2 regions of the Phreatobacter sp. AB_2022a genome follow, and region 1 is predicted to be linked to the other one. Evidence: riboswitches for the same ligand, from Rfam matches in the RefSeq annotation. Region 1 holds a riboswitch; the other holds the start of a gene.
What was found. A riboswitch is a leader RNA that binds a small molecule or an ion and turns the genes downstream of it on or off. The one in region 1 is predicted to bind glycine.

Region 1 (14,423 bases):
CGCGCGTGCCGCAGCTTTCCAGAAGCGAGGAGTGGAACCAGCCGCGATGCTGGTCCGAGCCTTCCAGATACATGACCGTGTCGTTGCCGCCGTCGACCTTGCGCTTCAGCCCGGCGAAGTTCGGGAAGGCCTGCGGATCCTCGAGCGTGAAGGCGTGGGTGGAACCGGAATCGAACCAGACGTCGAGCACGTCGTCGATCTTGTCCCACTCCTTCGGATCATATTCGGGCTGCAGGAAGCGCGCGCCGTCGGCCGAAGCGAACCAGGCATCCGCGCCCTCCTGCGTGAAGGCGTCGCGGATGCGGTGGTTGACGACCTCGTCCTTCAGGATCTCGTTCGTGCCCTTCCTGACAAAGACGGCGATCGGCACGCCCCAGGCACGCTGGCGCGAGACCACCCAGTCCGGGCGGTTCTCGATCATGCCGTTGATGCGGTTCTCGCCCGAAGCCGGCACCCATTCGGTGTCGCGGATCGCCTTCAGCGCACGTTCGCGCAGCGTCGTGCCATCCGCATAGGGCTTGTCCATCGCAATGAACCATTGCGGCGTGTTGCGGAAGATCACCGGCTTCTTCGAGCGCCAGGAATGCGGATAGGTATGCTTCAGCCGGCCGCGCGCGACGAGCCGGCCGGCCGCGGCAAGCGCCTCGATCACGGCGCCGTTGGCATCGCCCTTGTCGCCCTTGTCGGTGATCACCTGGCGCCCGGCGAAGCCCGGCGCCTCTTGCGTGAAGCGGCCGTCGCCATCGACGGTATAGGGAATCGCCGTGTCGATGCCGCGCGCGGCAAGCGCCCGGCCATTGGCCATCCAGATGTCGAAGTCCTCCCGGCCATGGCCGGGAGCGGTATGGACGAAGCCGGTGCCGGCATCGTCGGTGACATGATCGCCGTCGAGCATCGGCACGTCGAAATCGTAGCCTCGGCCGCGCAGCGGGTGGGCCGCGGTGTAGCCGGCAAGCTCGGCCGCGGTGACATCGCGCAGCCGCGCGAAGCCCTCGACCTTGGCTGCCTTGAACATGTCGGCGGCGAGCTTGTCTGCAACGACATATTTGGCGCCGACCTTGGCCCAGTTCGTCTCCGGCGCGGCCGTGACCTCATAGAGGCCGTAGGCGACACGCTTCGAATAGGAGATCGCCCGGTTGCCGGGGATGGTCCAGGGCGTGGTCGTCCAGATGACCACGGCGAAATCCTGACCGAGGACCGGGAAGGCAGCGAAGATCGTGTCGCTCTGGTAGTCGTGATATTCGACCTCGGCCTCGGCCAGCGCCGTGCGCTCGACCACCGACCACATGACCGGCTTGGACCCGCGATAGAGCTGGCCGTCAGCCGCGAACTTCATCAGCTCGGTGGCGATCTGCGCCTCCGCCGCGAAGCTCATGGTCTGGTAGGGATGATCCCAGTCGCCGATCACCCCGAGCCGCTTGAACTCGCCGCGCTGAACGTCGAGCCAATGACTGGCGAAAGCCCGGCACTCCTTGCGGAACTCGACGATGGGCACGTCGTCCTTGTTCAAGCCCTTGGCGCGATACTGTTCCTCGATCTTCCATTCGATCGGCAGGCCGTGGCAGTCCCAGCCAGGGACATAGTCGCTGTCGAAGCCCGCCATCTGCTGCGACTTCGTGACCATGTCCTTCAGGATCTTGTTGAGGGCGTGGCCGATATGGAGGTGGCCGTTGGCATAGGGCGGGCCGTCATGCAGCACGAAGCGCGCACGTCCCCTCGCCTCGCGCCGCAGCCGGCCGTAGAGGTCCATCGCCTCCCAGGCCTTGAGGATCTCGGGCTCCTTCTCCGGCAGGCCGGCGCGCATCGGAAAGGCCGTCTCGGGCAGCAGCAGCGTCTTCGAATAGTCAAAGGGTTCGGACATCGGTCTCGACCGGATCAAGCGGCGGCCAGCGCCGCGCGGGGAAAAGGCGTTCGTCTTGGCTGAGAGAACCCGGACCTCCGGGCGCGCGTCACCGCGGCCTTGGGGAGGCCGGGCCGGTAATTCGCGAGGCGGCCGATGCCGCAGGGCGCAGACGACAGAGCATGCGGTCTCTTAAGGGGAAGAGGGCAGCCATGGCAAGCGCTTCGCGCGACTGCGGCCGCCCGCCCACGGATGGAGAGCGCCGTCGCCGGCCCCAAAAAGACGAGGCGGCTCGAAGGCCGCCTCGTCTCGATCATCGTATCGCCGCGCCTATTCGGCGGCCTCGGCATAGGGCGCCGGGGGTGTCCAGCGCAACACCGGGTTGCGCGCGGCCCGCGTCTCGTCGAGACGCCGGCGCGGAGCATGGTAGGGAGCCCCCTTGAACCGCTCGACGTCGCCCTTGACCGCACTCATGGCGAGATCGCGCAGGGTGGCGATGAACAGGTCGAGGGACGCCTTCGATTCCGATTCGGTCGGCTCGATCAGCATGGCGCCGTGGACGACCAGCGGGAAATACATGGTCATCGGGTGATAGCCCTCGTCGATCATCGCCTTGGCGAAATCGAGCGTGGTGACACCGGTATCCTTCAGCCAGGTATCGTCGAACAGTGCCTCGTGCATGCAGGGCTGATCGCCGAAGGGCAGGCTCATCAGGTCCGACAGGCTGGCCCTGATGTAATTGGCGTTGAGCACGGCATCTTCGGACGCCTGCTTCATGCCGTCGGCGCCGTGCGACAGCATATAGGCGAGCGCACGCACGAACATGCCCATCTGGCCGTGGAAGGCGGTCATGCGGCCGAATGGCTGCTCTCCCTTGGCGATGCCGCTCGCTTCCTCGACCAGCTCGAAACGCTCGCCGACATGGACGAAGGGATAGGGCACGAAAGCGGCGAGCCGCTCCGACAGCACCACCGGACCGGCACCCGGACCGCCGCCGCCATGCGGCGTCGAGAAGGTCTTGTGCAGGTTGATGTGCATGGCATCGACGCCGAGGTCGCCGGGCCGGGCCTTGCCGACGATGGCGTTGAAATTCGCGCCGTCGCAGTAGAAATAGGCGCCCGCCTCGTGGATCGCGGCCGCGATCTCGACGATCTCCTTCTCGAAGATGCCACAGGTATTCGGGTTGGTCAGCATGATCGCGGCGACTTCGGGCGTCAGCGCCGCCTTGACGTCGGCAACGTGCACCGTGCCGTCGGCCTGGGCCGGCACCGCCTTCACCTCGAAGCCGATGAGCGCCGCGGTCGCGGGATTGGTGCCATGCGCCGATTCCGGCACCAGCACGATCTTGCGGTGGCCCTCGCCCCGCGCCTCGAGCGCGGCCTTGATCGCCATCATGCCGCACAATTCGCCGTGGGCGCCCGCCTTCGGGCTCATGGCGACCGCCGGCATGCCGGTCAGCTCCTTCAGATAATGGGCGAGCCGGTCGATCAGTTCGAGCGCGCCCTGCACGGTCGACTGGGGCTGGAGCGGATGGACGTCGCCGAGGCCCGGCAGCCGCGCCATCTTCTCGTTGAGGCGCGGATTGTGCTTCATCGTGCAGGAGCCGAGCGAGAACAGCCCGGTATCGATGCCGAAGTTCTTCTGGCTGAGCCGCACGTAGTGACGCATCGTCTCCGGCTCTGAGAGGCCGACGAGACCGATGGCCCCCTCGCGCGCGAGGCCGCCGAGGCGCGACTTCGCGGCCTTCGGCTCGGGCAGGTCGACGCCGGTGGTCTCGGCGCGGCCGATTTCGAACAGCAGCGGCTCCTCGATCTCCAGGCCGTAATTGCCGGTGAAGGTCGGGTGGGCCTGGGCGGAGGCATCGCCTGCGGCGGTGGGGCGGCCCTGACGGTTCATCATGATCTCGCGTCCTTCAGTTCGACGGCCGAGTGGAGTTCGCCTGGCAGCGGTGCCAGCGCATCTGATAGCTCATCTCGCCGCGGCGGCCGTAGCACCAGCCGAGCGCGGCAAGGCGCCGGCCGTAGCCCTGGCGGCGATCGCAGGCCTGGCGGGTCGCGGGCGCATCGCCGCTGCCGCCACGGCAGAGGGTGTTGGCCTCGGTCCAGAGGCGGACGAGGCCGCGGGCATCGCTGCGCGGGCCGGCGGCGGCATGGCCCGCAAAGCCGGTGCAGACGACGGCAGCCGCCGTCAAGGCCAGGGCGCCCCTCATGCGAGCGCCGCCTGGAGCGCCGCGACGAAGGCCGCGCGGTCCTCGTCGGTGTTCACTTCGGTGCTGGCGACGATGATCAGGTCCTTCTCGGCCTTGTCCGAGGGCCAGAGCCGCGAGGCCGGCACGCCGGCGAGCACGCCCTTCGCCGCCATCTTTTCGACGACCGCCGCAGCGTCGCCGGCGACGCGAATGGTGAACTCGTTGAAGAAGCTCTTGTTGAGAAGCTTGGCGCCCGCGACCCCTTCGAGCCGCTCGGCGAGGTCGCAGGCATTGGCGTGGTTGATCGCGGCGAGGCGCTTCAGCCCCGCCTCGCCGAGCAGGCTCAGGTGGATGGTGAAGGCAAGGCACATCAGCCCGGAATTGGTGCAGATGTTGGAGGTCGCCTTTTCCCGGCGGATATGCTGCTCGCGCGTCGACAGGGTCAGAACGAAACCGCGTCGGCCTTCGGCATCGACGGTCTCGCCGCAGAGCCGGCCCGGCATCTGGCGCACGTATTTCGACCGGGTGGCGAACAGGCCGACATAGGGGCCGCCGAAATTCAGGCCGACGCCGATCGACTGGCCCTCGGCCACCACGATATCGGCGCCCATGGCGCCGGGCGAGGTCAGCGCGCCGAGCGACACGACCTCGGTGACGACGGCGATCAGCAGGGCGCCCGCGCCCTGCGCCTTCTCGGCGATCGCTCTCAGGTCGTGCAGATTGCCGAACACGTCGGGTGTCTGGATGACGACGCAGGAGGTCTCGCCGTCGATGGCGTCGGCCACGGCCTTCAGGTCCGCGCCGGCATCGTCGGGATTGGCCTTGAGCGAGACGATCCGGTCGGAGGCCATGCGCGACACGGTCTCGATCGTGTCGCGGTAGTGCGGATGCAGGTTGCCGGCGAGGATCGCCTTGTTGCGCCGGGTCACCCGGTGCGCCATCAGCACCGCCTCGGCCGCGCCGGTCGAGCCGTCATACATGGACGCATTGGCCACATCCATGCCGGTCAGCAGCGCGACCTGGGTCTGGAACTCGAACAGATATTGCAGCGTGCCCTGGGCGATTTCGGGCTGATAGGGCGTATAGCTCGTCAGGAACTCGGAGCGCTGGATCAGATGGTCGACACTGGCGGGCACGTGGTGCTTGTAGGCCCCCGCCCCGACGAAGAAGGGAACCGAGGAAGCCGGCACGTTCTTCGCCGCCATCGCCCCCATGATCCGCTCGACCTCGAGCTCGCCCTTGGCGGTCGGCAGGTCGGCCAGGCCGGTCATCAGCTTGCCCTTGGGCACATTGGCGAAGAGCTCGTCGACCGAAGCGGCACCGATCTTGGCGAGCATGTCGGCGCGGTCTTCGGCGGTCAGCGGCAGGTAGCGCATGAGGCGTCGGGTCCAGTTCAGGCGATGATCGGATCGGAGGCTTCGACCACGACCTCGGCACGGACCGAGTTCGCGATGTAGCACTCCTCATGGGAGCGGTGATGCAGGTGGTCGATGTCGGCGCGGCTCGGCAGGCGGTCGCCGGAGAAGGTCACCGCCGGCCGCAGCGTCACGGTCGAAACGTAGAGCTTGCCCTTGTCGTTCGGGCTCATCACGCCTTCCGCCTTGTCGACGTAGGAATCGACTCGGAAGCCCTGCTTGGCCGCGAAGGCCAGGAAGAACAGCATGTGGCAGGACGAGACGGAGGCGACCAGCGCCTCCTCCGGGTCGACCGCGTCCTCACGGGAGAACGGCACGCGCACGCTCGACGGCGCCGACGAGGCGGGCACCGCGACGCCGCCGTCGAAGCGCCAGACATGCGCCCGCGAATAGCGGTTGTCGGTGAAGACGGCAGCCGCCTCCCGGTTCCAGGCGACCTCGGCGGTGTAGCTGTGCGCCATGACCTGCGCCCCGTGTCAGGAAATCGAGGACAGGAACGCCTGGTAGGCCGCCTCGTCCATCAGGGCGTCGAGCTCGGCCGGATCGGCGATCTTGAGCTTGACGAACCAGCCCTTGCCGGCCGGATCCTCGTTGACGGTGCCGGGGGCGGCCTCGAGCTCGGCGTTGACGGCGATCACCTCGCCGCCGACGGGCGCGTAGATGTCGGAGGCCGCCTTGACGCTCTCGACCACAGCGGTGCCGTCGCCCTTGGCCACCTTGCGGCCGATCTCGGGCAGCTCGACGAAAACGACGTCGCCGAGCTGCTGCTGGGCATAGTCGGAAATGCCGATCGTGCCGGTATCGCCTTCGACGGCGATATATTCGTGGTCCTTGGTGTAGCGGATCGTGGCCATGGGAAGTTCCTCTGGATGGCTATCATGTGAGGCACGGTGCCGGCCGGGCCGGATGCTTGAGCTTCGCCCGACGTCAGCCGCGGAAGTAGCGGTGCGGCGCGAACGGCATGGTGACCACCTTGGCGGGCAGGTCCTTGCCGCGCACCTCGAGCAGCACCGGCGTGCCCGGCTCGGCGAAACGGCTGTTGACGTAACCCATGGCGACCGGGCCGTTGACGGTCGGTCCGAAGCCGCCCGACGTGACCATGCCGATGGCGGCGCCGTCGGCCGCCTTGATCGGGGTGCCCTCGCGCGCCGGCGCCCGGCCGTCGGGTACGATGCCGACCCGGCGGCGCGACGGTCCCTCGGCAAGCTCGCGCTGGATGCGCTGGGCGCCCGGGAAGCCGCCTTCGGTGCGGCGGCGCTTCTGGATCGACCAGGTGAGCCCGGCCTCCACCGGCGAGGTGGTGGTGTCGATATCGTGGCCGTAGAGGCAGAGGCCGGCCTCCAGGCGCAGGCTGTCGCGGGCGCCGAGGCCGATCGGCTTGACCCGCGGGTCGGCGGTCAGCCTCTGCCAGATAGCAGCCGCGTTCTTGGCTTCGATGCAGAGCTCGAAACCATCCTCGCCGGTATAGCCGGAACGGGAGGCGTGGACGAACATGCCGTCGAGCTTGGCCTCGATGAAGGTCATGAACGGCGTTGCGGCAATGCCGGGAATGAGATCGTCCAGCACGGCCGCGGCCTTCGGGCCCTGCAGCGCGACCAGCGCCAGGGTCGGGTCCGGCTTCAGGCTGACACCGGCGGGAAGCCGCGCGGCGATATGGGCGAAATCCTGGTCCTTGCAGGCGGCGTTGACCACCATATAGGCCCAGCCTTCGTAACCGGCGTAACCCGACCGGGTGATCATGAGGTCGTCGAGGATGCCGCCGTCCTCGGCGGTGAGTTGGCTGTAGCGCTGCTGGCCGGGCTTGAGGTTGAGGATATCGGCCGGCACCAGCGCCTCGAGCGCCCGCGCCGTGGTCTCCCAGTCCGGTCCGACGACGAAGGCCTGGCCCATATGGCTGACGTCGAAGAGGCCGGCGTCGCTGCGCGTCCAGTTGTGCTCGGTGAGCACGCCGGTCGGATATTGCACCGGCATGTCGTAGCCGGCGAAGGGCACCATCTTGGCGCCGGCATCGACGTGGAGCTGATGGAGCGGGGTCTTGTGCAGCGGCCCGGAAACGGTCTCAGCCATTGGTCATCCTGCATCGGCGCGCGAACAGGCCCGGGGCGATGGCCCGGACACGCTCGAAACGCGGGCTTGTCGCCCGCTCGCGCCCCTCTGTCGCAGGAACCTGAGAGATTCACCGGGGCCCGAAGGCCAGAGCACCCCGGCAGGGCGCCCTATCGGCTTACTCCGTCGGTGGGCCGGGTTTGGACGCCAGGCCGCTTTCCAGAATGCCGATCCCCCGGCGGTCCTTTTGCCTGAGAGGTTCCGGGGCCGTTGCTCCTTCGGCGCCGGGAGATCTTCAGAACGTAACAAGACCACCCGGACTCTCCCGCCGGGTTCATAAGGCACACCTTGGCAATGACCGCATCGGCAGCCGGAGTCAAGGCGCGGCTGTGGGCCGCGCGCCGTTGGTCCGCAGCGCGCGGGCGTCAGTGGCCGCGGCGGGCCTGGCGGCCGCGCTGACGCTGCTGCGGCTGGGCCATCGTGTCGAAACCGACGAAGATGATGTAGTTCTGTAGCTCTTCCGGCGGCGGCAGGGCGAAGGCGACCTGGTCCTCGATCTGGGTGAAGGAGACGTTCGGCGAGCCGGCCGGCACATCGATCGGCACCGTGTAGAGCCGCGACCAGATCGGCTGCGACAGGCCGCGGGTCACCGCGATGCGGATCGGCAGGCTGAGCCGCGCGCTGCCCTCGGCCTTCGGGCCGGACAGCACGCGTCCCTCGACGCCGACCTTGACGATCATGGTCTGCCCGTCGATGCGGCATTCGCGCGCAAGATCGGTAATGGTCGCCTGGTACCGCAGCTCGGTCGGTCCATCGCCGCCCTGGCGCCAGACGTTGGAGCCGTCGCGCACTTCGATGCGCGGACACAGGTTCTCCTGCAGCGCCTGCGGGCCGGCCTGCACCGGCTGGCCGAACAGCGCATTGTGGACAGGCGAGCCGACGCCCGGCGCCGGCTGCGCCGCAGCCTCGGGCGACTGGCTCTGACCGCCGCCGAAAAGATTGCCACCACTGGTGCCACAGCCCGCGAGACCGGCCGCAAGACCCATTACCAAGGCGATTCGGGCCGTTGCCCGGCCCGTCAAACCAAATCTGCGCAGCACGTAAGGGCCCCTGATAAGCTTTTGCGACCGGGGCTTATAGCAAAGCCAGTCGGGCGGAACCAAGGCCTGATGACGGACCCCGTCCAGGAGCACCATCGCCTTTGGTGATGGACTTCCGTCGTGATTTTCATGAGAAGGGCAGCTTCGCCGCGGCTATGCTGCGCAAACGCCCTTTTTGAAAGCCAGCGCCTGCCCATGACCTCATCCCTCCTCGCCTCGCTCCGCCCGGAAGCCACGGAAGCGCCGGCCAGCGGCATCGTCGAACTGTCGAAATATGCCCGGGCGGCCGGCGACGTGATCCAGCTCTGGGTGGGTGAAGGCGACATGCCGACGCCCGCCTTCATCAGCGAAGCCGCGACCCGCTCGCTGGCCGCGGGCGAGACCACATATACGTGGCAGCGAGGCATTCCCGAGCTTCGCCAGGCGATCGCCGCCTATGCGTCCAACCTCTACGGCCGCCCCCTGTCCCCGGAGCGCTTCTTCGTCTGCGGCTCCGGCATGCAGGCGATCCAGATCGCCATGACCATGGTGGCCGGCCCCGGTGACGAGGTGATCATCCCCTCACCGACCTGGCCGAACGCGCCGGCCGCCGCGGGGCTGCGCGGCGCAACGCCCGTTCTGGTCGAGCTCACCCACGGCAATCGCGGCTGGCAGATCGACCTCGAGCGGATCGCCGCGGCGATCACGCCGCGGACGAAGGCGCTTTTCGTCAACACGCCGTCGAACCCGACCGGCTGGACCGCGACGCGCCAGGAGCTCGTCGACATTCTCGCGCTGGCCCGCAAGCATGGGCTCTGGATCATCGCCGACGAGATCTATACCCGCTTCGTCTGGACCGGCGAGGCCAAGCGCGCGCCCTCGTTCCACGACGTGCGCGAGGACGGCGACCGCATCCTGTGGGTCAACACCTTCTCCAAGAACTGGGCCATGACGGGCTGGCGCATGGGCTGGGTTGAAGCCGACCCTGCGCTCGGCGACGTGATCGAGAACCTCATCCAATATTCGACCTCGGGCTCGCCGATCTTCATCCAGCGGGCCGGCATTGCCGCGCTCGAGCGCGGCGAGAGCCTCGTCGAGCACCAGATCGCCAAGGCCCGCAGGGCGCGCGACATCGTTTCAGCCGCGGTGGAGCGGACCGGCCGCTGCCATTTCTCGCGGCCCGACGGTGCCTTCTACCTGTTCTTCGGCATCGAAGGCGTGACCGACTCCATGGCCGCCGCCATGCGCCTCGTCGATCTCGCCAAGGTCGGCCTTGCGCCAGGCTCCGCCTTCGGCGCCGGCGGAGAAGGCCATCTGCGGCTCTGCTATCTGCGCTCGCCGGAGCAGATCGAGATCGCTGCGGGCCGGCTCGCCGACGCTATCAGGCAGCTCTGATGGGTGGCCTGCCGGTGACGAGCCGCAACCAGCCCTTGCGTACATGACCTAACGGAAAATACCATGAATGCGCCTGACGCGACAGGCTCATTCGGTGTTGCGTGACATCCGGGGCCGTAGCATGCTCTGCGCGCTGGGGCGTATCGGCGCCGTCGCCGGAGGTGCCTTCGCCCCCTTGGTGATGCGTCCGGAGCCGATGCCGCCGTGAGGAGGTCCTCCATCGAGCAGATCAAGAAGGCGTCGCTGACGGTCTCGGAAGCCCGTCTGTCCAGCGTGCTGGACATTGCCGCCGACGGCATCGTCGTGGTCGACGAAAGCCGGACCATGCTGGTGTTCAACAAGGCTTGCGAGACGCTCTTCGGCTGGACCGCCGCGGAGGCCATCGGCCGCCGTGTGGACCTGATCCTCGGCCCCGTCCTTCAGGGCGCGGGCGACGACGCGGATGCGGGCCTTGCGGTCGAGCCCATCGTCGGCGGCGGCCGCGAGGTGGCCGGGCGACATCGCGATGGCACCGCCTTCCCGGTCGAACTGTCGGTGGCGGAGGCGGCGACGCCCGACGGGCGCCAGTTCATCGCCATCCTGCGCGATCTGCGCCCCCGCAAGGAGGCGGAAGAGCGGCTGAACCAGTTGCAGACCGACCTTCTGCACATGGCCCGCGTCTCGGCGGTCGACGAAATGGGGGCTGCGCTGGCGCACGAGTTGAATCAGCCGCTGACGGCGGTGATGCTGTATCTGCAGGCTGTCGGGCGGGCCCATGACAAGGCGACCGACGCGCACCGGCGCGGCGAGATCGGCGCCCATCTCGACGACACCATCCGGTCGATCCTCGGCAAGGCGCAGCGGGAAGCGGAACGGGCCGGCAACATCATCAGGCGCATGCGCGATTTCGTCGAAAAGCGCGAGCCCGAGCGCCGCCTCGTCGATCTCAACGGCCTGGTCGAGGAGGCGGTAGAACTGACGCTGCTCGGCTATCGGCCGGGCGCGCGCGTCGTCCGGCACCTGCGCAGCCCCCTGCCCGCCGTGCGGGTCGACGCCGTGCAGATCCAGCAGATCGTCGTCAATCTCATGCGCAACGCGCTCGAGGCGGTGCGCGGCGGCGGCCAGGAGCGGATCTGGATCGAGACCCAGGCCAAGGACGGCACGATCCGCTTTTCCGTGCGCGACAGCGGCCCCGGCGTGCCGCCGGAAGCCATGCCCCACCTGTTCCGCGCCTTCGCAAGTACGAAGAGAACCGGACTGGGCCTCGGTCTTGCGATTTCCCGGGCGATCGCCCAAAACCATGGCGGGGATCTGACCGTGGATCCCGGCGGCAATGGACGGGGCGCGTGCTTCTCCCTGGTGCTTCCGGAACCGGCGGACGAGGATGCCGGACGCGACGGGATGCGGTGAACCATGGCGACTGCGGCCAAGACCATCTATGCGCATCGGGACATCTTCGTCGTCGACGACGATCCGGCCGTGCGCGATGCGCTCGGCGTCGTCCTGTCGATGGAAGGCTTCTCGGTGACCGGCTTCGCCGACGGCGCGAGCTTTCTCGCCACTGCCCGCAGCCAGGTGCCGGCCTGCGTCATTCTCGACGTGCACATGCCCGGCCGCTCGGGCCTCGACATCCTGAAGGAACTCAACGCCCATCACTATCCGGCGCCGATCTTCATCATTTCGGGCCAGGGTGACATTCCGATGGCGGTCGATGCCATCAAGCATGGCGCGCTCGACTTCATCGAAAAACCCTTCGATGCCGACACCGTCGTCTCGCGGGTTCGCGAAGCGATCGACCTGTCGGCCCGGCGCGCCGCCGCCCCGACGACGCCGATCCTGCGCCAGAGCTTTCCAGGCGCCGAACTGCTCACGCCGAGAGAGCGTGAGGTTCTCGGCCAGATTGCCGGAGGCGCGTCGAACAAGGAGGCGGGCCGCCATCTCGGCATCAGCCCGCGCACCATCGAGGTGCACCGCGCGCGCATCATGGAAAAGCTCGGGGCGAAGAATGCCGCCGACCTCGTGCGCATCGTCCTGACCGAGATCAGGGCCAGCGCCTGACCGCAGGCCGGGCGGCGACCGAACGGGCCGCCATGCCGAAGCCACCCGTCTTCACGATTGCGTGTCGCGTTGCGTCCGCGCGCGCAACCGCCCTATTCTGTCGCCAGTCTCGTTTCCCTCCCACTTCGCCTGGCGAGGCCCCATGCTGACCCTCGACATCAATGGCCGGTCGGTCACGATCGACGCGGAGGCGGACATGCCCCTGCTCTGGGCCATCCGCGACCATGCCCAATTGACCGGCACCAAATTCGGCTGCGGCCAAGCCCTGTGCGGGGCCTGCACCGTCCATGTCGACGGCCAGCCGACGCGCTCCTGTTCGCTTCCCGCGGGCGAAGCCCAGGGCCGCAAGATCACCACCATCGAGGGCGTCTCCGGCAGCGTCGCGGAAGCGGTGCAGGCGGCCTGGCGCAAGCTCGACGTCGTCCAGTGCGGCTATTGCCAGTCCGGCCAGATCATGAGCGCCATCGCCCTTCTGACCGAGAACAAGGCCCCGAGCGACAGCGATATCGACGCCGCGATGGACGGCAATATCTGCCGATGCGGCACCTATGTCCGGATCCGTGCGGCGATCCACGACGCCGCCCGGACGCTGGCGTGAGGGAGGCGGCCATGAGCACTGCACCCAGGACCGGCCGCGGCGATCCCGCCCTTCTGTCGGCGGCCGCCGCGGACGAGGCCTTCGCCGCGACACGGCGTTCGTTTCTCGCCGGTGCGGCCGGCACGCTGATCGTCGCGGCGCTGGTCGGCCCCCGCGGGGCCGAGGCTGCGGACGCCTGCCAGTTCAGCAATGTCACGGCCAATCCGAACGCCTTCGTCAGGATCGGCGCCGACAATACGGTGACCGTGCTGGTCAAGCATCTCGACATGGGCCAGGGTTGCGCCACCGGCCTGACCACCATCGTCGCCGAAGAGCTCGACGCCGACTGGAGCCAGATGCGCGCGGCCTTCGCACCCGCCGATCACCGGCTCTACAACAATTTCGCCTTCGGCCCGATGCAGGGCATCGGCGGCTCGACCGCGATCGCCAATTCCTGGACGCAGTTGCGCAAGGCCGGGGCTGCCGCCCGGCAGATGCTGATCGCCGCCGCGGCCAGCGAATGGAACGTCGCCGCCGGCGAGATCAAGGTCGAGCGCGGGGTCGTCCGCCACGGCACGCGCCAGGCCACGTTCGGCGAACTCTCGGCCAGGGCCTCGACCATGACCGTGCCGGCCGACCCGCCGCTGAAGGAGCCGGCGAACTGGGTGTTCATCGGCAAGGACAAGGCCGTCGGCCGGGTCGACAGCCTGGGCAAGACCTCCGGCCAGACCGTGTTCTCGATCGACGTGCGCCGCCCGGGCATGCTGACCGCGGTGGTGGCGCATGCGCCGAAATTCGGCGCCAGGGTCAAGGCCTTCGATGCCGGCGCGGCCCGCCAGGTGAAAGGCGTCGTCGATGTCGTGGAAATCCCGAGCGGGGTCGCGGTCGTCGCGCGCGACACCTGGTCGGCGATCAAGGGCCGCCAGGCCTTGAAGGTGGTCTGGGACTTTGCCGGTGCCGAGACGCGCTCGTCCGACGCCATCATGGCCGAGTTCCGGCGCCAGGCCGGCCAGCCTGGCCTCAGCGCCGGTCGCCGCGGCAATGCCGAAGGGGCGATCCGCGGCGCGGTGCGGATGCTCGAAGCCGAATTCACCTTCCCCTATCTCGCCCATGCCCCGATGGAGCCGATGAACGGCGTCATCGAAAAGCGGGCTGACGGCGTGATCGAGGCCTGGGCCGGCTTCCAGATGCAAACGCTGGAACAGGCCGCGATCGCCGCGATCTGCGGCGTGTCGACGGCAAAGGTCCACCTCAACACGCTCCATGCCGGCGGCTCGTTCGGCCGGCGCGCGACGGCGGCGTGCGACTATGTCTCGGAAATGAGCCATATCCTCAGGGCGGTCGGCTATCGCGCGCCGATCCATCTCGTCTGGACGCGCGAGGACGACATGACCGGCGGCTACTACCGCCCCATGGTCTATCACCGCATTCGCGCGGGACTGGACAGCCAGGGACGGATCGCCGGCTGGGACCACCGGATCGTCGGCAAGTCGATCCTGATCGGCACGCCGCTGGAAGCCTCGCTGGTGGCCAACGGCGTCGATGCGACGACCGTCGAGGGCGCCCGCAACACCCGCTACGCGATCGACAGCCTCGCCGTCACGGTCAGCAATGGCCGCGAAGGCGTGCCGGTGCTGTGGTGGCGGTCGGTCGGCCACACCCATACCGCCCAGGCGATCGAGGTGATGATGGACGAACTGGCGGAGGCCGCCGGCAAGGATCCCCTCGCCTATCGCCTGAGCTATCTCGACAGGGCGCCGCGCGATGCAGCCGTCCTGAAGCTCGCCGCGGAAAAGGCCGGCTGGGGCCAGCCGCTGCCGGCCGGCCGCGGTCGCGGCATCGCCGT
Region 2 (14,423 bases), on a different contig from region 1:
GGTCGATCCGGAGGCGACTGCCCGTCTCCTCAACGGGGCGATGCTGCAGGCGGCGCTCTGGATCGCCAATGCCGCCGATCCCGAGGCCACCTCGGTCGAGGCCGTCCGTGCCTTCCGCGCGCTGCTCGACGGGCTGAGGGCAGGGCCTGCCTGAGCCTGCGCCCGCCGCAGGGCGGCTCCCGCGCCGGCGGCCTTGCATTGCGGCTTTCCCCGGCCGCAAATCGTCGCAGCGGGCGCGCGAGACGCCCCATCACGACAGGGGAAGGACTGCCTGGATGGATGATCGGCCCTTTGCCTTGACCGGCCTGTTCCGCGCGGGCCTTCCCGACCCCGCGCCGCGTTTCGCCGGCCTGCCGCGCTATAATTTCGTCTACGGCCACAACGATCCGAGCGAGGTGCCGGCCGACGCCCTCGCCGAGGCCGCGGCAGCCGTGCTGCGCGACAGCGGCCGGCTGCTCGGCATGTACAATCTCGGCGAGGCGCCGCAGGGGCACGCGCGGCTGCGCGCCTTCGTCGCGGCCAAGCTGAAGCGCCTGAGCGGCATCACCTGCAGTGCCGACGATGTGCTGATGACGTCAGGGTCGCTGCAGGCGATGGACCTCGTCAACAATCTCTTCGTCGCGCCGGGCGATACGGTGATCCTGGAAGAGTTCACTTATGGCGGCGCGATCACCAAGGTGCAGAAGCTCGGCGCCCGCGTCGTCGGCGCGCCGCTCGACGAGGGCGGACTGAGGATCGACGCGCTCCGGCAGATCCTGGAGGACCTGAAGGCCGAGGGCGTCACGCCGAAATACATCTATACGATCCCGACCGTTCAGAACCCGACCGGCAGCATCCTCAGCCTCGAGCGCAGGCATGGGCTCATCGCGCTGTCGCGCGCGTTCGGCGTGCCGATCTTCGAGGACGAATGCTATGCCGACCTGGTCTGGACCGGCAGGCGGCCGCCCGCGCTCTATGCGCTCGATCCCGCGCGCGTCGTCCATATCGGCTCGTTCTCGAAGTCGCTCGCGCCGGCCCTGCGTGTCGGCTACATCGTCGCCGACTGGCCGGTGCTGGGCCGCATCCTCGCGACCAAGACCGATGCCGGATCCGGCGCGCTCGAGCAGATGGTGGTGGCCGAATATGCCGAGCGCCATTTCGAGGCCCATCTCGGCCCGTTGCGGACGGCGCTGCGCCGCAAGCTCGACGTGCTGATCGACGCGCTCGGCCAGGAATTCGGTACGGCGGCCGAGCTGTTCGTGCCCGAGGGCGGCATCTTCCTGTGGCTGAAGCTGCCCGATCATGTCGATGTCCGGCGTTTCGCGGGCACGGCTCTCGATGCCGGCCTCGCCTTCAATCCAGGACCGGAATGGGCCTGCGCGCCGGAGACGGCGAAAAGCCACATGCGGCTCTGTTTCGCGCTGCCGACGGAAGAGATCATCCGCGAAGGCGTGGCCGCGCTCGCCCGGATCTGCTTCGAGCAGACCGGCGTGCCGGCCCATGGGGTCAATCGCCGCCGCGGCTGAGGCGGGATGCGGGAAGGCTCAGCGCCTGTCCCATTCCTCGCCCCAAACCTGCACGACATGACCGGGCGAGACCTCGCGATATTGCCGCGCCGGCGGCACATAGTCGGCCGGCCGCACGGGGCTGCGGATCTCGTCGTTCGACACGACGCGCCGGCCGGTCCGCCGCGCCGGATCGGGGATCGGTACGGCGGCCATCAGCTTGCGCGTATAGGGATGCTGGGGGGCGCCGAAGACAGCGGCGCGCGGCCCGATCTCGACGATCTCGCCGAGATACATCACCGCCACGCGGTGGCTCATCCGCTCGACGACCGCCATGTCGTGCGAGATGAAGACATAGGCGAGCCCCATGCTGGCCTGCAGGTCGAGCATGAGATTGACCACCTGCGCCTTGACCGAGACGTCGAGGGCGGAGACCGCCTCGTCCGCGACGATCAGCCTCGGCTCGAGCGCCAGCGCCCGGGCGATGCAGATGCGCTGGCGCTGGCCGCCGGAGAATTCGTGCGGGTAGCGGTCGGCCATGGCCGGGGTCAGGCCGACGCGCACGAGCAGCTCGGCCACCCGCGCATCGGCCTCGGCGCGGTTCGCAAGGCCATGGGCGTGCAGCGGCTCGGCGATCGCCGCGCGCACCGACATGCGCGGATTGAGGCTGGCGAAAGGATCCTGGAAGACGATCTGCATGCGCCGGCGCATGGCGCGCAGGGCTTTCGAATCCATCGCCAGGACATCCTCGCCGTCGACCAGGACCGCGCCGCTGTTCGGCTGGATCAGCCGCAGGATGGAGCGGCCGGTGGTCGACTTGCCGCAGCCGGACTCGCCGATGAGGGCCAGCGTCTCGCCGGCCTGCAGGCTGAACGATACGTTCTCCACCGCGTGGACGCGGCCGGTGACCTGGCCGAACAGGCCCGAGGTGATGTCGAAGCGGGTGGTGAGCCCGGCCACTTCGAGGATCGGCCGGGCGGCCGCGGCGACCGTGTCGGGCGTTTCGGCCGGAACATCCGATTCTCCGGTCGTCTTGTCGACGACGGGGAAGCGCATCGGCCGCGTGCGGCCGGTCATCGAGCCGAGCCGGGGCACGGCCGACAGCAGCGCCTTGGTGTAGGGATGACCCGGCGCGGCGAAGATCCGCGCGGTGTCGCCGGTCTCCACCGCCTCGCCGCCATACATGACGACGGTGCGGTCGGCGATCTCGGCGACCACGCCCATGTCGTGGGTGATGAAGAGGACCGACATGCCGTCCTCCTCCTGCAGCAGCTTGATCAGTTCCAGGATCTGGGCCTGGATGGTGACGTCGAGGGCGGTCGTCGGCTCGTCGGCGATGAGCAGTTTCGGCCGGCAGGCGAGCGCCATGGCGATCATCACGCGCTGGCGCATGCCGCCCGACAGGCGGTGCGGATAGTCGTGGAAGCGGCTCGCGGCCGAGGGAATGCGGACCTTGTCGAGCAGCCTGATCGCTTCGGCCTCGGCCGCCGCGCGCGGCATGGCATGGTGATAGATCAGCGCCTCGGCGATCTGGAAGCCGACGGTCAGCACCGGATTGAGGCTGGTCATCGGCTCCTGGAAGATCATCGCGACGTCATTGCCGCGCACCTGGCGCATCGCCTTGTCGGAAAGGGTCAGGAGCTCCTGGCCGGCCAGCCGGATGCTGCCCGCGATCCGGCCGCTCTGCGGCGGTATCAGGCGCATGATCGAGAGCGCGGTGACGCTCTTGCCTGAGCCCGACTCGCCGACGATGGCGACCGTCTGTTTCGGCGCCACCTCGAAGGCGAGGTTGCGCACGACGGAATGCCACTGGCCCTCGCGCCGGAAGGCCGTGGTGAGACCGGAGACGGCGAGCACCGGCCCGGTGGCCGCGTTCTGCGGTTCGAGGGGCGCGGGATGGTCGGATGCAATCACGGGGTCTGTCCATGGCGGGCTGACGGGTGGCGCACCCTATGGCGTCGTGCGTCATCAGGCAAGTCATTGAAAAATCTATTGAATTATAATCATTCCAATGTGTGGCGCGCGACGTTCGGTGGGCCTTCGCGCGCTGCGGGCCGCCGCGCCATGACGGCCATGAAAAATCCGGTCTAGGCCGTCTCCCGCTTTCGTGTTGCGATGACGATCTGCCAGGGAGGCGCCCATGACCGAGCTTGTGCGCGAGCTTGCCGATGGACTGATGTTTCCGGAAGGGCCGGTGGCCATGGCCGACGGCTCGATCCTGCTGGTCGAGATCGGCCGGGGCACGCTGACGCGGGTCGGTCCGGACGGCGCCGTCAGCATCGTCGCGACGCCGGGGGGCGGCCCGAACGGCCTGGCGCTCGGGCCCGACGGCCGCGCCTATCTGTGCAACAATGGCGGCTTCAAGTGGACGGAGCCGGGCGACCCGAACGGCTATCGGCCGGTGGCCCAGGCCGACGACTATAGCGGCGGCCGGATCGAGCGGGTCGACCTTGCCACCGGTGCTGTCGAGGTGCTCTACACGGAAACCGAGAAGGGGCCGCTGAAGGGCCCGAACGACATCGTCTTCGATGCCGACGGCGGCTTCTATTTCACCGATCTCGGCAAGGTCCGGGCGCGCGAGATGGATCGCGGCGCTGTCTATTACGCCCGCGCCGACGGCAGCGCCGTCAAGGAGCTCGCCTTTCCGCTGATGACCCCGAACGGCATCGGGCTCTCGCCCGACGGCGCGACGCTCTATGTCGCGGAAACGCAGACGGCGCGGCTCTGGGCCTTCGACATCGTCGCGCCCGGCGAGATCCGGCGCCAGCCGTTTCCCTCGCCGCATGGCGGGCGCCTCGTCGCCGGCCTCGGCGGCTACCGCATGTTCGATTCGCTCGCGGTCGACGCCGAGGGCCATATCTGCGTCGCGACGCTCGTGGAGGGCGGCATCACCATCATCGCGCCGGATGGCGGCACCGTCGAGCACGTGCCCATGCCGGACCGCTGGACCACCAATATCTGCTTCGGCGGCAAGGATCTGAAGACCGCCTTCATCACCCTGTCCTCGTCCGGTCGGCTCGTCGCGCTGCCGTGGCGACGGCCGGGCCTCGCGCTGAACTACGGCTGATGACGAAGGGCGCGCGGCGACAGCGGGCCGCCAGGAGGAAAGACGCATGACGACAGGCCATGGAGGCGCGGCAGCGCTGGTCACCGGCGGCAGCCAGGGCATCGGCGCGGCGATCGTCGCGCGCATCGCCCGCCGCGGCATTCCCGTCATCAATCTCGACCGGCAGCCCGGGGCCGCGGATGCGCCGGCGCGCTGGGTCAAGGCCGACCTGACCGATCTCGACGAGACGCGCGCGGCGCTCGCCGAGATCACGGCGCGCCATGACATTCTCTGGCTCGTCAACAATGCCGGCATCGCCGCGCCGGCGACGCTCGAGGACACGACGGCGGAGGATCTCGACCGCGTCGTCGCGATCAATCTGCGCAGCAACATGCTCTGCGCCCAGGCCGCGCTGCCGGCCATGAAGCAGGCGGGCAGGGGCCGCATCGTCAGCATTTCGAGCCGCGCGGCGCTCGGCAAGGAGCTGCGCACGGCCTATTCGGCGACGAAGGCGGGCGTGATCGGCATGACCCGCACCTGGGCTCTCGAACTCGCCCCGCTCGGCATCACGGTCAATGCGATCGGGCCCGGGCCGATCGAGACGGAGCTGTTCCGCAGCGCCAATCCGCACAACAGCCCGCGCACGCGGGCGATCATCGAGGGGGTGCCGGTGCGCCGGCTCGGCCAGCCCGAGGACATCGCCCACGCCGTCGCGTTCTTCCTCTCCGACGAAGCCTCCTTCGTCACCGGCCAGGTTCTCTATGTCTGCGGCGGCATGACCGTCGGAGTCGCGCCGATCTGAGATCGGGTCGACGCGGCGGTGGGGGAGACTGCGGCCGGGCGTGCCCTGCATTGAAGGTCGCCGTGGTTCGAGGCTCGCCTGCGGTTCGCACCTCACCATGAGGAATGTGGAGAACGGCATCAGGGTTTCTGATGGAGCGGTACGTTTGGCGCGCGTCCAGCACCGTCGCTGCTGCAATGCTCTCGATCCCTCATGGTGAGGTGCGAGCGCAGCGAGCCTCGAACCCTGGCTGACCCTGGTGCAAATCCCAGCAGCCCAGGATTGCGCAGACTCTAAGCCATTCCTGTCCCAGGCGTTTCATAAAAGACGCTTGGCGGCTGGCCGAAATGCCTGCGGAACATGGCGGTGAAGGCGCTCTGGCTGGCGTAGCCGGCATCGAAGGCGACGTCGATGATCCTGGCGCCCCGGGCGAGCCGTTCCAGTGCGAAGATGAGGCGCGCCTGCTGGCGCCACTGGCCGAAGGTGAGCCCGGTATCCCTCGCGAACAGCCGGTGCAGCGTCTTGGCGGCGATGCCGAGCCGGCCGGCCCATTGCGCCGCGGTTGTCGTGTCGGCGGGATGCGCGGTCAGGGCCGCGCAGATCGTGCGGAGCCGCGCGTCGCGCGGCAGCGGCAGATGCAGCGGCAGCACGGCGACTTCGCGCAGCTCGTCGAGCACGAGCTGCAGCAGGCGCTCGTCGCGGGTGCCGGGCGCGTAGTCGAGCGGCACCGTGATGGCGGCGATGATCAGTTCGCGCAGCAATGGCGAGACCGCCAGCACGCAGCTGGCCCGGGGCAGATGCGGTGCCGCGGCGGGATCGACGAACAGGGTGCGGATCTTCACGGCGCCGCACATCCGCACCTCGTGCTCGAGGTCCGGCACCAGCCAGACCGCGCGGTTCGGCGGCACGACCCAGGAGCCGGCGGCCGAGCGGACGATCATCACGCCCTCGATGGCATGAAGCAGCTGGCCACGCGGGTGCGAATGCAGGCCGGTCGAACTGCCCGCGGGATAGTCGATCTCCATCGCCGCGACCGGGCGCTCCGTCGCGTGATAGCCGAGATGGCGTGTTTCGCGCGTGTCCATCATGTCCCAAACGCGATAGTCGATGTCATTCTAGCGAGAGACTGACGCCGAAGCGACGGGCTATTGCGCCAAGTCCGCCGGCGCCTGCGTGCCCGCGCCTGCCGCCGGCGGTGGCTATCCGACACAACAGGCTCCATCGCGATGAACGACCCCAGCAACCGTGATCTCCTCCTGCGCATCGCCGAGGCCTTCGAGCGCCTGGCGCCGCCGGCGCCCGCGAGCGGCCTCGAACAGGCCGCGGAAGGCTATCTCTGGCTGGCCGGCGCCGGCCGCCTGAAGCCCGTACCGCGCATCTCCCGGACCGATATCGGCCTGCTGCAGCGGATCGAGCACCAGCGCGAGGCGCTGCTCGCCAATACGCGGGCCTTCGCTGCCGGGCGCTCGGCCAACAATGCCCTGCTCTGGGGCGCGCGCGGCACCGGCAAGTCGTCGCTGGTCAAGGCCGCGCATGCCCAGGTCAATGCCGAACGGCCCGCAGGCACGCCCGCCATCGCGCTGGTCGAGGTGCAGCGCGAGGATATCGGCACCATGCCCGACCTGCTCAGTCTGCTGGAGGCGGCTACGCCGCGCCGGTTCATCATCCTGTGCGACGATCTGTCGTTCGATGCGGGCGAGGCGGCCTACAAGTCGCTGAAGGCCGTGCTCGACGGCGGCATAGCCGGGCGGCCCGACAATGTCGTGTTCTATGCGACCTCCAACCGGCGGCATCTTCTGGCCCGCGAAATGGTCGAGAACGAGCGGGCGACCGCGATCAATCCCGGCGAGGCGGTGGAAGAGCGGGTGTCGCTGTCGGACCGGTTCGGCCTTTCGCTCGGCTTCCATGTCGTCGACCAGGACGGCTTCCTCGACATGGTGCGAAGCCATGCCGCCCATCACGGCATCCGGATCGCGACGGACGATCTCGATCGCCAGGCCCTGCAATGGGCGATGCAGCGCGGCGCGCGGTCCGGGCGGACCGCCTGGCAGTTCGTCCAGGCGCTGGCCGCCGAACATGCCTGAGCGGGCCGGCCGGCCGGTCAGCGTCCGGCCGGCCAGCCGCCGCGTTCCTGGATCCAGGCGAGAGCCACGGTCAGGAGCATGAAGACGACGGCGGTGGCGAACACCGCCTGCGGATAGCCGTGGTCGAGCAGGCCGGCGTAGAGCAGGGGGCCGGCGACGCCGCCGACATTGAAGCCGGTGGAGACGATGCCGAACACACGGCCTTCGGCGCCGGGCGGGGCGGCCGCGCGCACCATCATGTCGCGCGAGGGCGTGATGACGCCGGCGAGGAAGCCGGCGAGGCCCATGACGGCGACCAGCAGCACCGGCGGCATGCGGACGAGGGCGACCAGGGCCACCAGGGCGGCGGTCGCGAGGAAGGCGATCGCCGCGAGCTGGCCGTGCCGGCTCGTGCGGTCGGCCAGCGTGCCGCCGGCCAGCACGCCGAGCGCGCTCGCGAACAGGAAGGCGGTCAGCGCCGTGTTGGCGAGCGCCAGTTCGAGGCCGTAGCCGGCGACGAAGGCGGCGACCGAAAAGTTCTGGACGCCGCCCATGCTGAGGTTGAGCAGCACGAAGAGGGCGGTGAGCGACAGGACGGCCGGCGTGAACAGGCCGGTTCCGCCGCCCGCCCTGTCGCCGGCCTTGGCCGGCGCGGGCCGGGCCGGCGCCGGCTGCATCGACCGGCCGGTCAGGAGCAGGGCGGCGACGGCAAGGCCGATGAGGCCGGAGGCGGCGAAGGCGGCTGCGACATGCGAGACCGCGGCAATGCCGAGCAGCACGGCCGGAGCGATGGCGGTGCCGAGAAAGCCCGCGAAGGTATGGACCGAAAAGGCGCGGCCCATGCGCTCGCCGTCGATGCCGGCGGAGAGCAGGGCATAGTCGGCGGGGTGGTAGACGCCGTTGGCAAGGCCTGCGGCGGCCATGGCGACGAGCAGCAGCGGATAGCTGCCGGTCGCGGCGACCGAGAGGAAGCTGAGGCCGCCGAGCACCAGCGCCGCGACGAGCAGGCGGCGGGGGCCGAGCCGGTCCACCAGAAAGCCGATCGGCGTCTGCACCAACAGCGACACAATGTTGAAGACGGCGAGCGCGACGCCGACCTCGACGAAGCCGACGCCGAGATAGGCCGGCAGGAGCGGGATGAGCGCCGGCAGCGTCATGATGTGGAAATGGCTGACCAGATGGGCCATCGAGACGCGCGTCAGCAGCGCCGCCTCGCCCCGGCGCGCCGCTGGCATGGTGTCCGACGATGCCGTCATGGCCGGCCCAACATCTCCGAAAGCCTCATGGTCCGACAGACCAAGGCGTTCCGAAGCCGCGGCGGAAGGCGCCGATTTGCACGGCTGCCATGCCGCTTGCCGGCGCTCCCGGACGCCGGCACGCCCGGCCCTCTGAGCTCCGGCAAATTGCCGAACGAGAACAGCAATTTGCGCGAAGAAAGCCGCGGCCGTCGCGAGCGCCGCCGTTTCGGCCCGGTTCAGCGCGGCGCGGCGAAATATTCGACGCCGCGGACGAGGCCGGCGCGCACCAGCTCGCCCTGGTTGAGCGTGTAGTTGACGTGGGACAGCACTTCGCTGAAGGCGAAGCTCGTCTGGTGGGCGTCGAGCTTGCGCGTGAACATGAAGGGGATGAGCTCGGCGGCCGAGCGCGGCTTGTCGCGGCAGGCGGCGATCAGCGCCGCGCAGCGCGATTCATGATGGGCGATGAGCTGCTGGCTGCGCAGGTCCAGCCCGATGAAGGGCAGCTGGTGGCCGGGCAGAACCAGGGTATCCGGCGGGATCTCGGCCTTCAGCAGCCGCAGGCTGCGCAGGAACAGGCCGAGCGGGTCGCCATGCGGATCGACTGCCCAGACGCTGACATTGGGCGTGATCTTGGCCAGCACCTGGTCGGCGACGAACAGCACCTTGTCCTCGGCCGAATGCAGCATGATCTGCTCGGCGGCGTGGCCGTCGCCGGACCGGACCGCAAAGACCCGCCCGCCGATCCTCAGCTGGTCGCCGGCGACGAGGCGCAGGAAGGTGCCGGGCAGGTCGGAGACCATGTGCAGATATTCGCTGCCCTGGGTCGCGACCAGCTCGGTCAGCTCCTGGCCGAGCCCGTGGCTGAGATAGAAGTCGCGGTAGAGCTTGGCGTCGAGCGCATTGGGCTTCAGCGAAATGTTCAGGCAGCTCAGATAGGAGGTCTGGCTGGTCAGCAGCGGCATGTCGAAGCGGCGGGCGAGCCAGCCGGCGAGCCCGATATGGTCGGGATGGAAATGGGTGACGATCAGGCGCGTCAGACGCCGGCCCTTGAGCGGACCGGCGACCAGCGCCTCCCAGGCGTCGCGGGTCACCTGGTCGTCGATGCCGGTATCGAGCACGGCCCAGCCGTCGCCGTCCTCGATCAGATAGATGTTCACGTGGTTGAGCCGGAAGGGCAGTGGCAGCCGCGTCCAGAGGATGCCCGGCGCGATCTCCAGCACCGCGCCCGGCTCGGGGGGCGTCGGCACGGGGAAGACGAGATCGGGTTCGGTGGCCAGGGCGGACATGCGGGGAGACTTTCGGGTTGGCGATGGCTGACGTGATGCCGCGGATCGGATGAAAAGGACGGGCTTCAATGATGCTCGCAGCGCCTGGTGCCTGTCGGCCGCGGCATGCGCCTGACGGCCGAACCCGCAACGCGGCGAGCGCAAAAATCCGGGCACCCGCGCCGGATGCCGCCGGTGCCCCGGTCCCATCTGGCAGAATATGACGCCGCGGTCCATCGGCCAGACGGCCGTTAGGCATGTCGCGCGACACCGCGGCGGCACGCTCTTGACAGCTGCGCCGCGACGACGGCATTGCTTGTCGCCAACACGGAAGAGATCGACCCGCCTCGCGTGGGACGGCGCCGACGGAGCAACCGCCCCGGAAACTCTCAGGCAAAAAGACCGTGTCCGAAGTCAGACTCTGAAAAGTGGAGCCGCATGCTCCCGCCGATGGTGTAAGTCGCCGCTCAATGCATGAGCGCCGGTGAAGCTCTCAGGCCAATGACAGAGGGGGCGTTCGAACCCGCATGATGCGGGAAGGAGCGCCTATGATTTCGACGAAACCCTCCCATGTGGCGGTGATCGGCGCCGGCATTACCGGCATCACCACGGCCTACAATCTTGCCAAGCGCGGCTGCCGTGTCACGGTCTTCGACCGCCATCCCTATGCGGCGATGGAGACCTCCTTCGCCAATGGCGGCCAGCTTTCCGCGTCCAATGCCGAGGTCTGGAACAGCTGGGCGACCGTGCTGAAGGGCATGAAATGGATGTTCACGCCGGGCGCGCCGCTGCTGGTGAACCCGACGCCGTCCTGGCACAAGCTGTCCTGGATGGCCGAGTTCATCGCGGCGATCCCGAAATATGAAGAAAACACCGTGACCACGGCCCGGCTCGCGGTCGAGGCGCGGGCCCATCTCACCCGCATCGCCCGGGACGAGGGCATCGATTTCGACTGCGAGACCCGCGGCATCCTGCATTTCTATCACACCAGGGCCGATTTCGAGGCGGCGGCACGGGTGTCGCAGCTGCTCGCGCGCGGCGGCCTGGAACGGCGCGCGGTGACGCTGGGGGAGATCCGCGCCATCGAGCCGGCCCTGAAGGGCGCGTTCTACGGCGGCTTCTACACGCCGTCGGACTTCACCGGCGACATCCACAAATTCACCAATGGCCTCGCCAGGGCCTGCGAAAGGCTGGGTGTCGCGATGCGGCTGGCGACCGAGGTGACCGGCCTGGTGCCGACCGATCTTGCCGTGCGGATTTCCAGCCGCTCGGTCGAGCCGACGCTCGACGGTGCCGCCGAGCCCGAGCGGATCGAGAGCTTCGACCAGGTGGTGGTGTGCGGCGGCGTCATGTCGCGCAGCATCGGCCGTCAGGCCGGCGACCGGGTCAACGTCTATCCGGTCAAGGGCTATTCGATCACCGTCAATCTGATCGACGCGGCCGACCGGGAGGCGGCGCCCTGGACGAGCCTGCTCGACGACCGCGCCAAGATCGTCACCAGCCGGCTCGGCGCGGACCGGTTCCGCGTGGCCGGCACGGCCGAGTTCAACGGCGTCAACAAGGACATCCGGGCCGAGCGCATCGGCCCCCTGATCGCCTGGTGCCGCGCCCATTTCCCCGGCATGAGCACGCGCCAGGTCGTGCCCTGGGCCGGCCTCCGGCCGATGATGCCCGACATGATGCCGCGGGTGATGCGCGGGCGGAACCCGCGGGTCTTCTACAATACCGGCCACGGCCATCTCGGCTGGACGCTGTCGGCGGCCACCGCCGATGCGATCGGGGCGCTCGCGACCCAGCGCGCCAACGCGGCCTGACGGCGCCGGAACGACACGATCCGGGCGCGCACGGAGAGCGGCCGGGATGAGCAGGGATCGGCGCGGTCAAAAAGGACGGCGCCGATTTCGTGTACCGTGACGCCCGAACGCGCATGGAACGTGCAGGCTCCTGGCGTGGCGTCGGCGCTTTTGCAGCCCTTTCGCACCGGCGTGGGCGTAGTCTTCCGGCATCGACCATCAGGATGCGGGAGGACATGGCAATGGGTCCCTTTCCACATGACGCGCCCAAGGCCACCATCAGCGACAGCAACCCGGCCGGCACCGACGGTTTCGAGTTCGTCGAATTCGCCCATCCCGAGCCGGAAAAGCTCGACCGGCTGTTCCGCCAGATGGGATTCGCGCCGGTCGCCCGGCACCGGACCAAGGACATCACGCTCTACCGCCAGGGCGACATCAACTATCTGCTGAACCGCGAGCCGAACAGCCACGCCTCGGCCTTCGTCGCCGAGCACGGGCCCTGTGCGCCGGCCATGGCCTGGCGCGTCGTCGACGCGCGGAAGGCGCTGCAGCGCGCGCTCGACCTCGGCGCCACCGAATATGCCGGCGAGGGCAAGTCGCTCGACGTGCCGGCGGTGATCGGCATCGGCGGCTCGCTGCTCTATTTCGTCGACAGCTATGGCGAGACGGGCTCGGCCTATTCGCGTGAGTTCGACTGGCTCGGCGAGGTGAATCCGAGGCCGAAAGGCTTCGGCTTCTTCTACCTCGACCATCTCACCCACAATGTCGTGCGCGGCAACATGGACACCTGGTACCGGTTCTACCGGGACACGTTCAATTTCCGCGAGATCCGCTATTTCGACATTTCTGGCAAGATGACCGGCCTGACCAGCCGGGCGCTGACCTCGCCCGATGGCAAGATCCGCATCCCGATCAACGAAAGCGCCGACGAGCACAGCCAGATCGAGGAATATCTGCGCGAATACAAGGGCGAGGGCATCCAGCATATCGCGGTCGCCACCAACGACATCTATGCCGGCACCGATGCGATCGCGGCGGCAGGCCTCGCGTTCATGCCGGGCCCGCCCGACATCTACTACGAGAAGTCGAAGGCCCGGGTGAAAGGCCACCAGGAACCGCTCGACCGCATGAAGCAGCGCGGCATCCTGATCGACGGCGAGGGCGTGGTGGGCGGCGGCCAGACCCGCATCCTGCTGCAGATCTTCTCCAAGACGGTGATCGGGCCGATCTTCTTCGAGTTCATCCAGCGCAAGGGCGACGACGGCTTCGGCGAGGGCAATTTCAAGGCCCTGTTCGAGTCGATCGAGGAGGATCAGATCCAGCGCGGCGTGCTCAAGCCGGCCGCGGCCGAGTGAGCATGATCGCGGTTCCGACGACGATGGCCGGGCGGCCAAGATGAGCGATGCCTGGCGCGCCTATGCGAGCGCCCCGCCGGACGGGGCGCTGGTCTGTCCGTCCGAGGCGGTGGCGCAAGGCGCGGCGCGCTGCCTGTCGGTCACCTCGGAAGCCGGTGCCTTCCCGCTGCTCCTGGTGCGGACCGGGGACGGCCTCAAGGCCTATGTCAATGCCTGCCCGCACCAATATCTGCCGCTCGACTATCGCTCGGCCAACGTGCTCTCGGCCGACGGCACGCGCCTGCTCTGTTCGGCGCATGGCGCCATGTTCGACGCGGCGAGCGGGGGGTGCCTGTCGGGCGACGCCGCCGACGGCCTCGACCCGGTTCCGGTGACCGAGGCCGGCGGCGAGATCCGCATCGGCGGTTGACCGCGCGACCGGCGGGGCAAGGCCAGTTTGGCCGGCTGCACGGTCTGAAAGGTGCCGCCGCTCGACGTCTCGGGGCCACCTCGCGGCGCATGAGGCGCGAACCGATTCGCGTTTCTCCGGCTTGCGGACTCCGGGCCAATTCCAAGCGATTTCAACAGTTTATATGTGGTTCGCGAACCTGGGCGCAATTGTTGCGAAATGCCGGGTACATGTCGGGTCGATCGTCGCGCGCGCGGAGAATTGGGACGGGTTCAAGACCGAGGCATGCGGCATGGCAGTGCTGTCATGCGAGGCAGACAGGTGCTTAATCCTTGACCATTGTGCACTGCAAATGTACTTGTTGCATCGCGAAATTGGCTTCCTCCCTTTTCGCTGCCCCTCGGCTCGAGGGGCGTTCCCCTCTGGAAACAAACTTTCAGGCCGCAGGCATGTCCTGCGGCCTTTTTTCTTGGCCGGCCCTGTGCTTGCGATCGGGCCGATCGGGCCATCAGCCGGTCGCCGCCAGCGTTTCCGCGGCGAAGGCCGCGACATCGCGGGCGGGCCGGCCGAGGATCTGTGCGCCCGTGGCGGTCACCGGCGCGGCGGCGCCATCCGCCATCAGCATCGCAAAGCGCTGGATATTGGCCCGATGGGACTGCGGCACGCCGGCGGCGGCGAGCTGCGCCTCCTGATCGGCCCAGGCGAGCTTGGCCCATTGCACCGGCCGGCTCGAGCCTTGCGCGGCGAGGCGGGCGAGCTCGGTGCCGGTCACGGCGCGCGGGCCGGTCAGGACCAGGGGGCCGGGCGCGATCGTCTCGGCAAGGAGCTGCCTCATCGCCACGGCGGCGATATCGCGCGCATCGATGAAGGCGACCGGCGTGTCGCCCTGGGGCAGGGCGAGGCTGCCGGTGGCGGCGGCGCGAACGAGCGCCGGCCCGAGCGAGGTCTGCATCCAGGCATTCGGCCTCAGCGCGACGGTCTCGAGCGGCGAGGCGCGCAGGCGCGTCTCG

Region 2: linked by a shared signal. The riboswitch ahead of OZ671_RS19080 (D-amino acid dehydrogenase) and the one ahead of gcvT (glycine cleavage system aminomethyltransferase GcvT) in region 1 are both predicted to bind glycine.

What each region holds. Positions count from the first base shown of each region.
Region 1 covers NZ_JAPSET010000011.1:67,854-82,276, reverse strand. The annotation lists gene ileS (isoleucine--tRNA ligase) at 1-1,861, opposite strand, end outside; gene gcvPB (aminomethyl-transferring glycine dehydrogenase subunit GcvPB) at 2,171-3,739, opposite strand; gene OZ671_RS10265 (hypothetical protein) at 3,753-4,049, opposite strand; gene gcvPA (aminomethyl-transferring glycine dehydrogenase subunit GcvPA) at 4,046-5,404, opposite strand; gene OZ671_RS10255 (OsmC family protein) at 5,422-5,904, opposite strand; gene gcvH (glycine cleavage system protein GcvH) at 5,920-6,297, opposite strand; gene gcvT (glycine cleavage system aminomethyltransferase GcvT) at 6,371-7,510, opposite strand; glycine riboswitch at 7,588-7,718, opposite strand; glycine riboswitch at 7,719-7,827, opposite strand; gene OZ671_RS10240 (hypothetical protein) at 7,915-8,535, opposite strand; gene OZ671_RS10235 (pyridoxal phosphate-dependent aminotransferase) at 8,785-9,963, shown strand; gene OZ671_RS10230 (two-component system sensor histidine kinase NtrB) at 10,168-11,352, shown strand; gene OZ671_RS10225 (response regulator transcription factor) at 11,356-12,000, shown strand; gene OZ671_RS10220 ((2Fe-2S)-binding protein) at 12,143-12,598, shown strand; gene OZ671_RS10215 (xanthine dehydrogenase family protein molybdopterin-binding subunit) at 12,610-14,423, shown strand, end outside.
Region 2 covers NZ_JAPSET010000026.1:79,894-94,316, reverse strand. The annotation lists gene OZ671_RS19125 (TetR/AcrR family transcriptional regulator) at 1-154, shown strand, start outside; gene OZ671_RS19120 (aminotransferase-like domain-containing protein) at 276-1,505, shown strand; gene OZ671_RS19115 (ABC transporter ATP-binding protein) at 1,524-3,341, opposite strand; gene OZ671_RS19110 (SMP-30/gluconolactonase/LRE family protein) at 3,625-4,551, shown strand; gene OZ671_RS19105 (SDR family NAD(P)-dependent oxidoreductase) at 4,598-5,332, shown strand; gene OZ671_RS19100 (AraC family transcriptional regulator) at 5,605-6,399, opposite strand; gene OZ671_RS19095 (ATP-binding protein) at 6,538-7,395, shown strand; gene OZ671_RS19090 (MFS transporter) at 7,413-8,630, opposite strand; gene OZ671_RS19085 (MBL fold metallo-hydrolase) at 8,849-9,898, opposite strand; glycine riboswitch at 10,196-10,292, shown strand; gene OZ671_RS19080 (D-amino acid dehydrogenase) at 10,426-11,691, shown strand; gene hppD (4-hydroxyphenylpyruvate dioxygenase) at 11,913-13,025, shown strand; gene OZ671_RS19070 (Rieske (2Fe-2S) protein) at 13,066-13,434, shown strand; gene OZ671_RS19065 (SDR family oxidoreductase) at 13,922-14,423, opposite strand, start outside.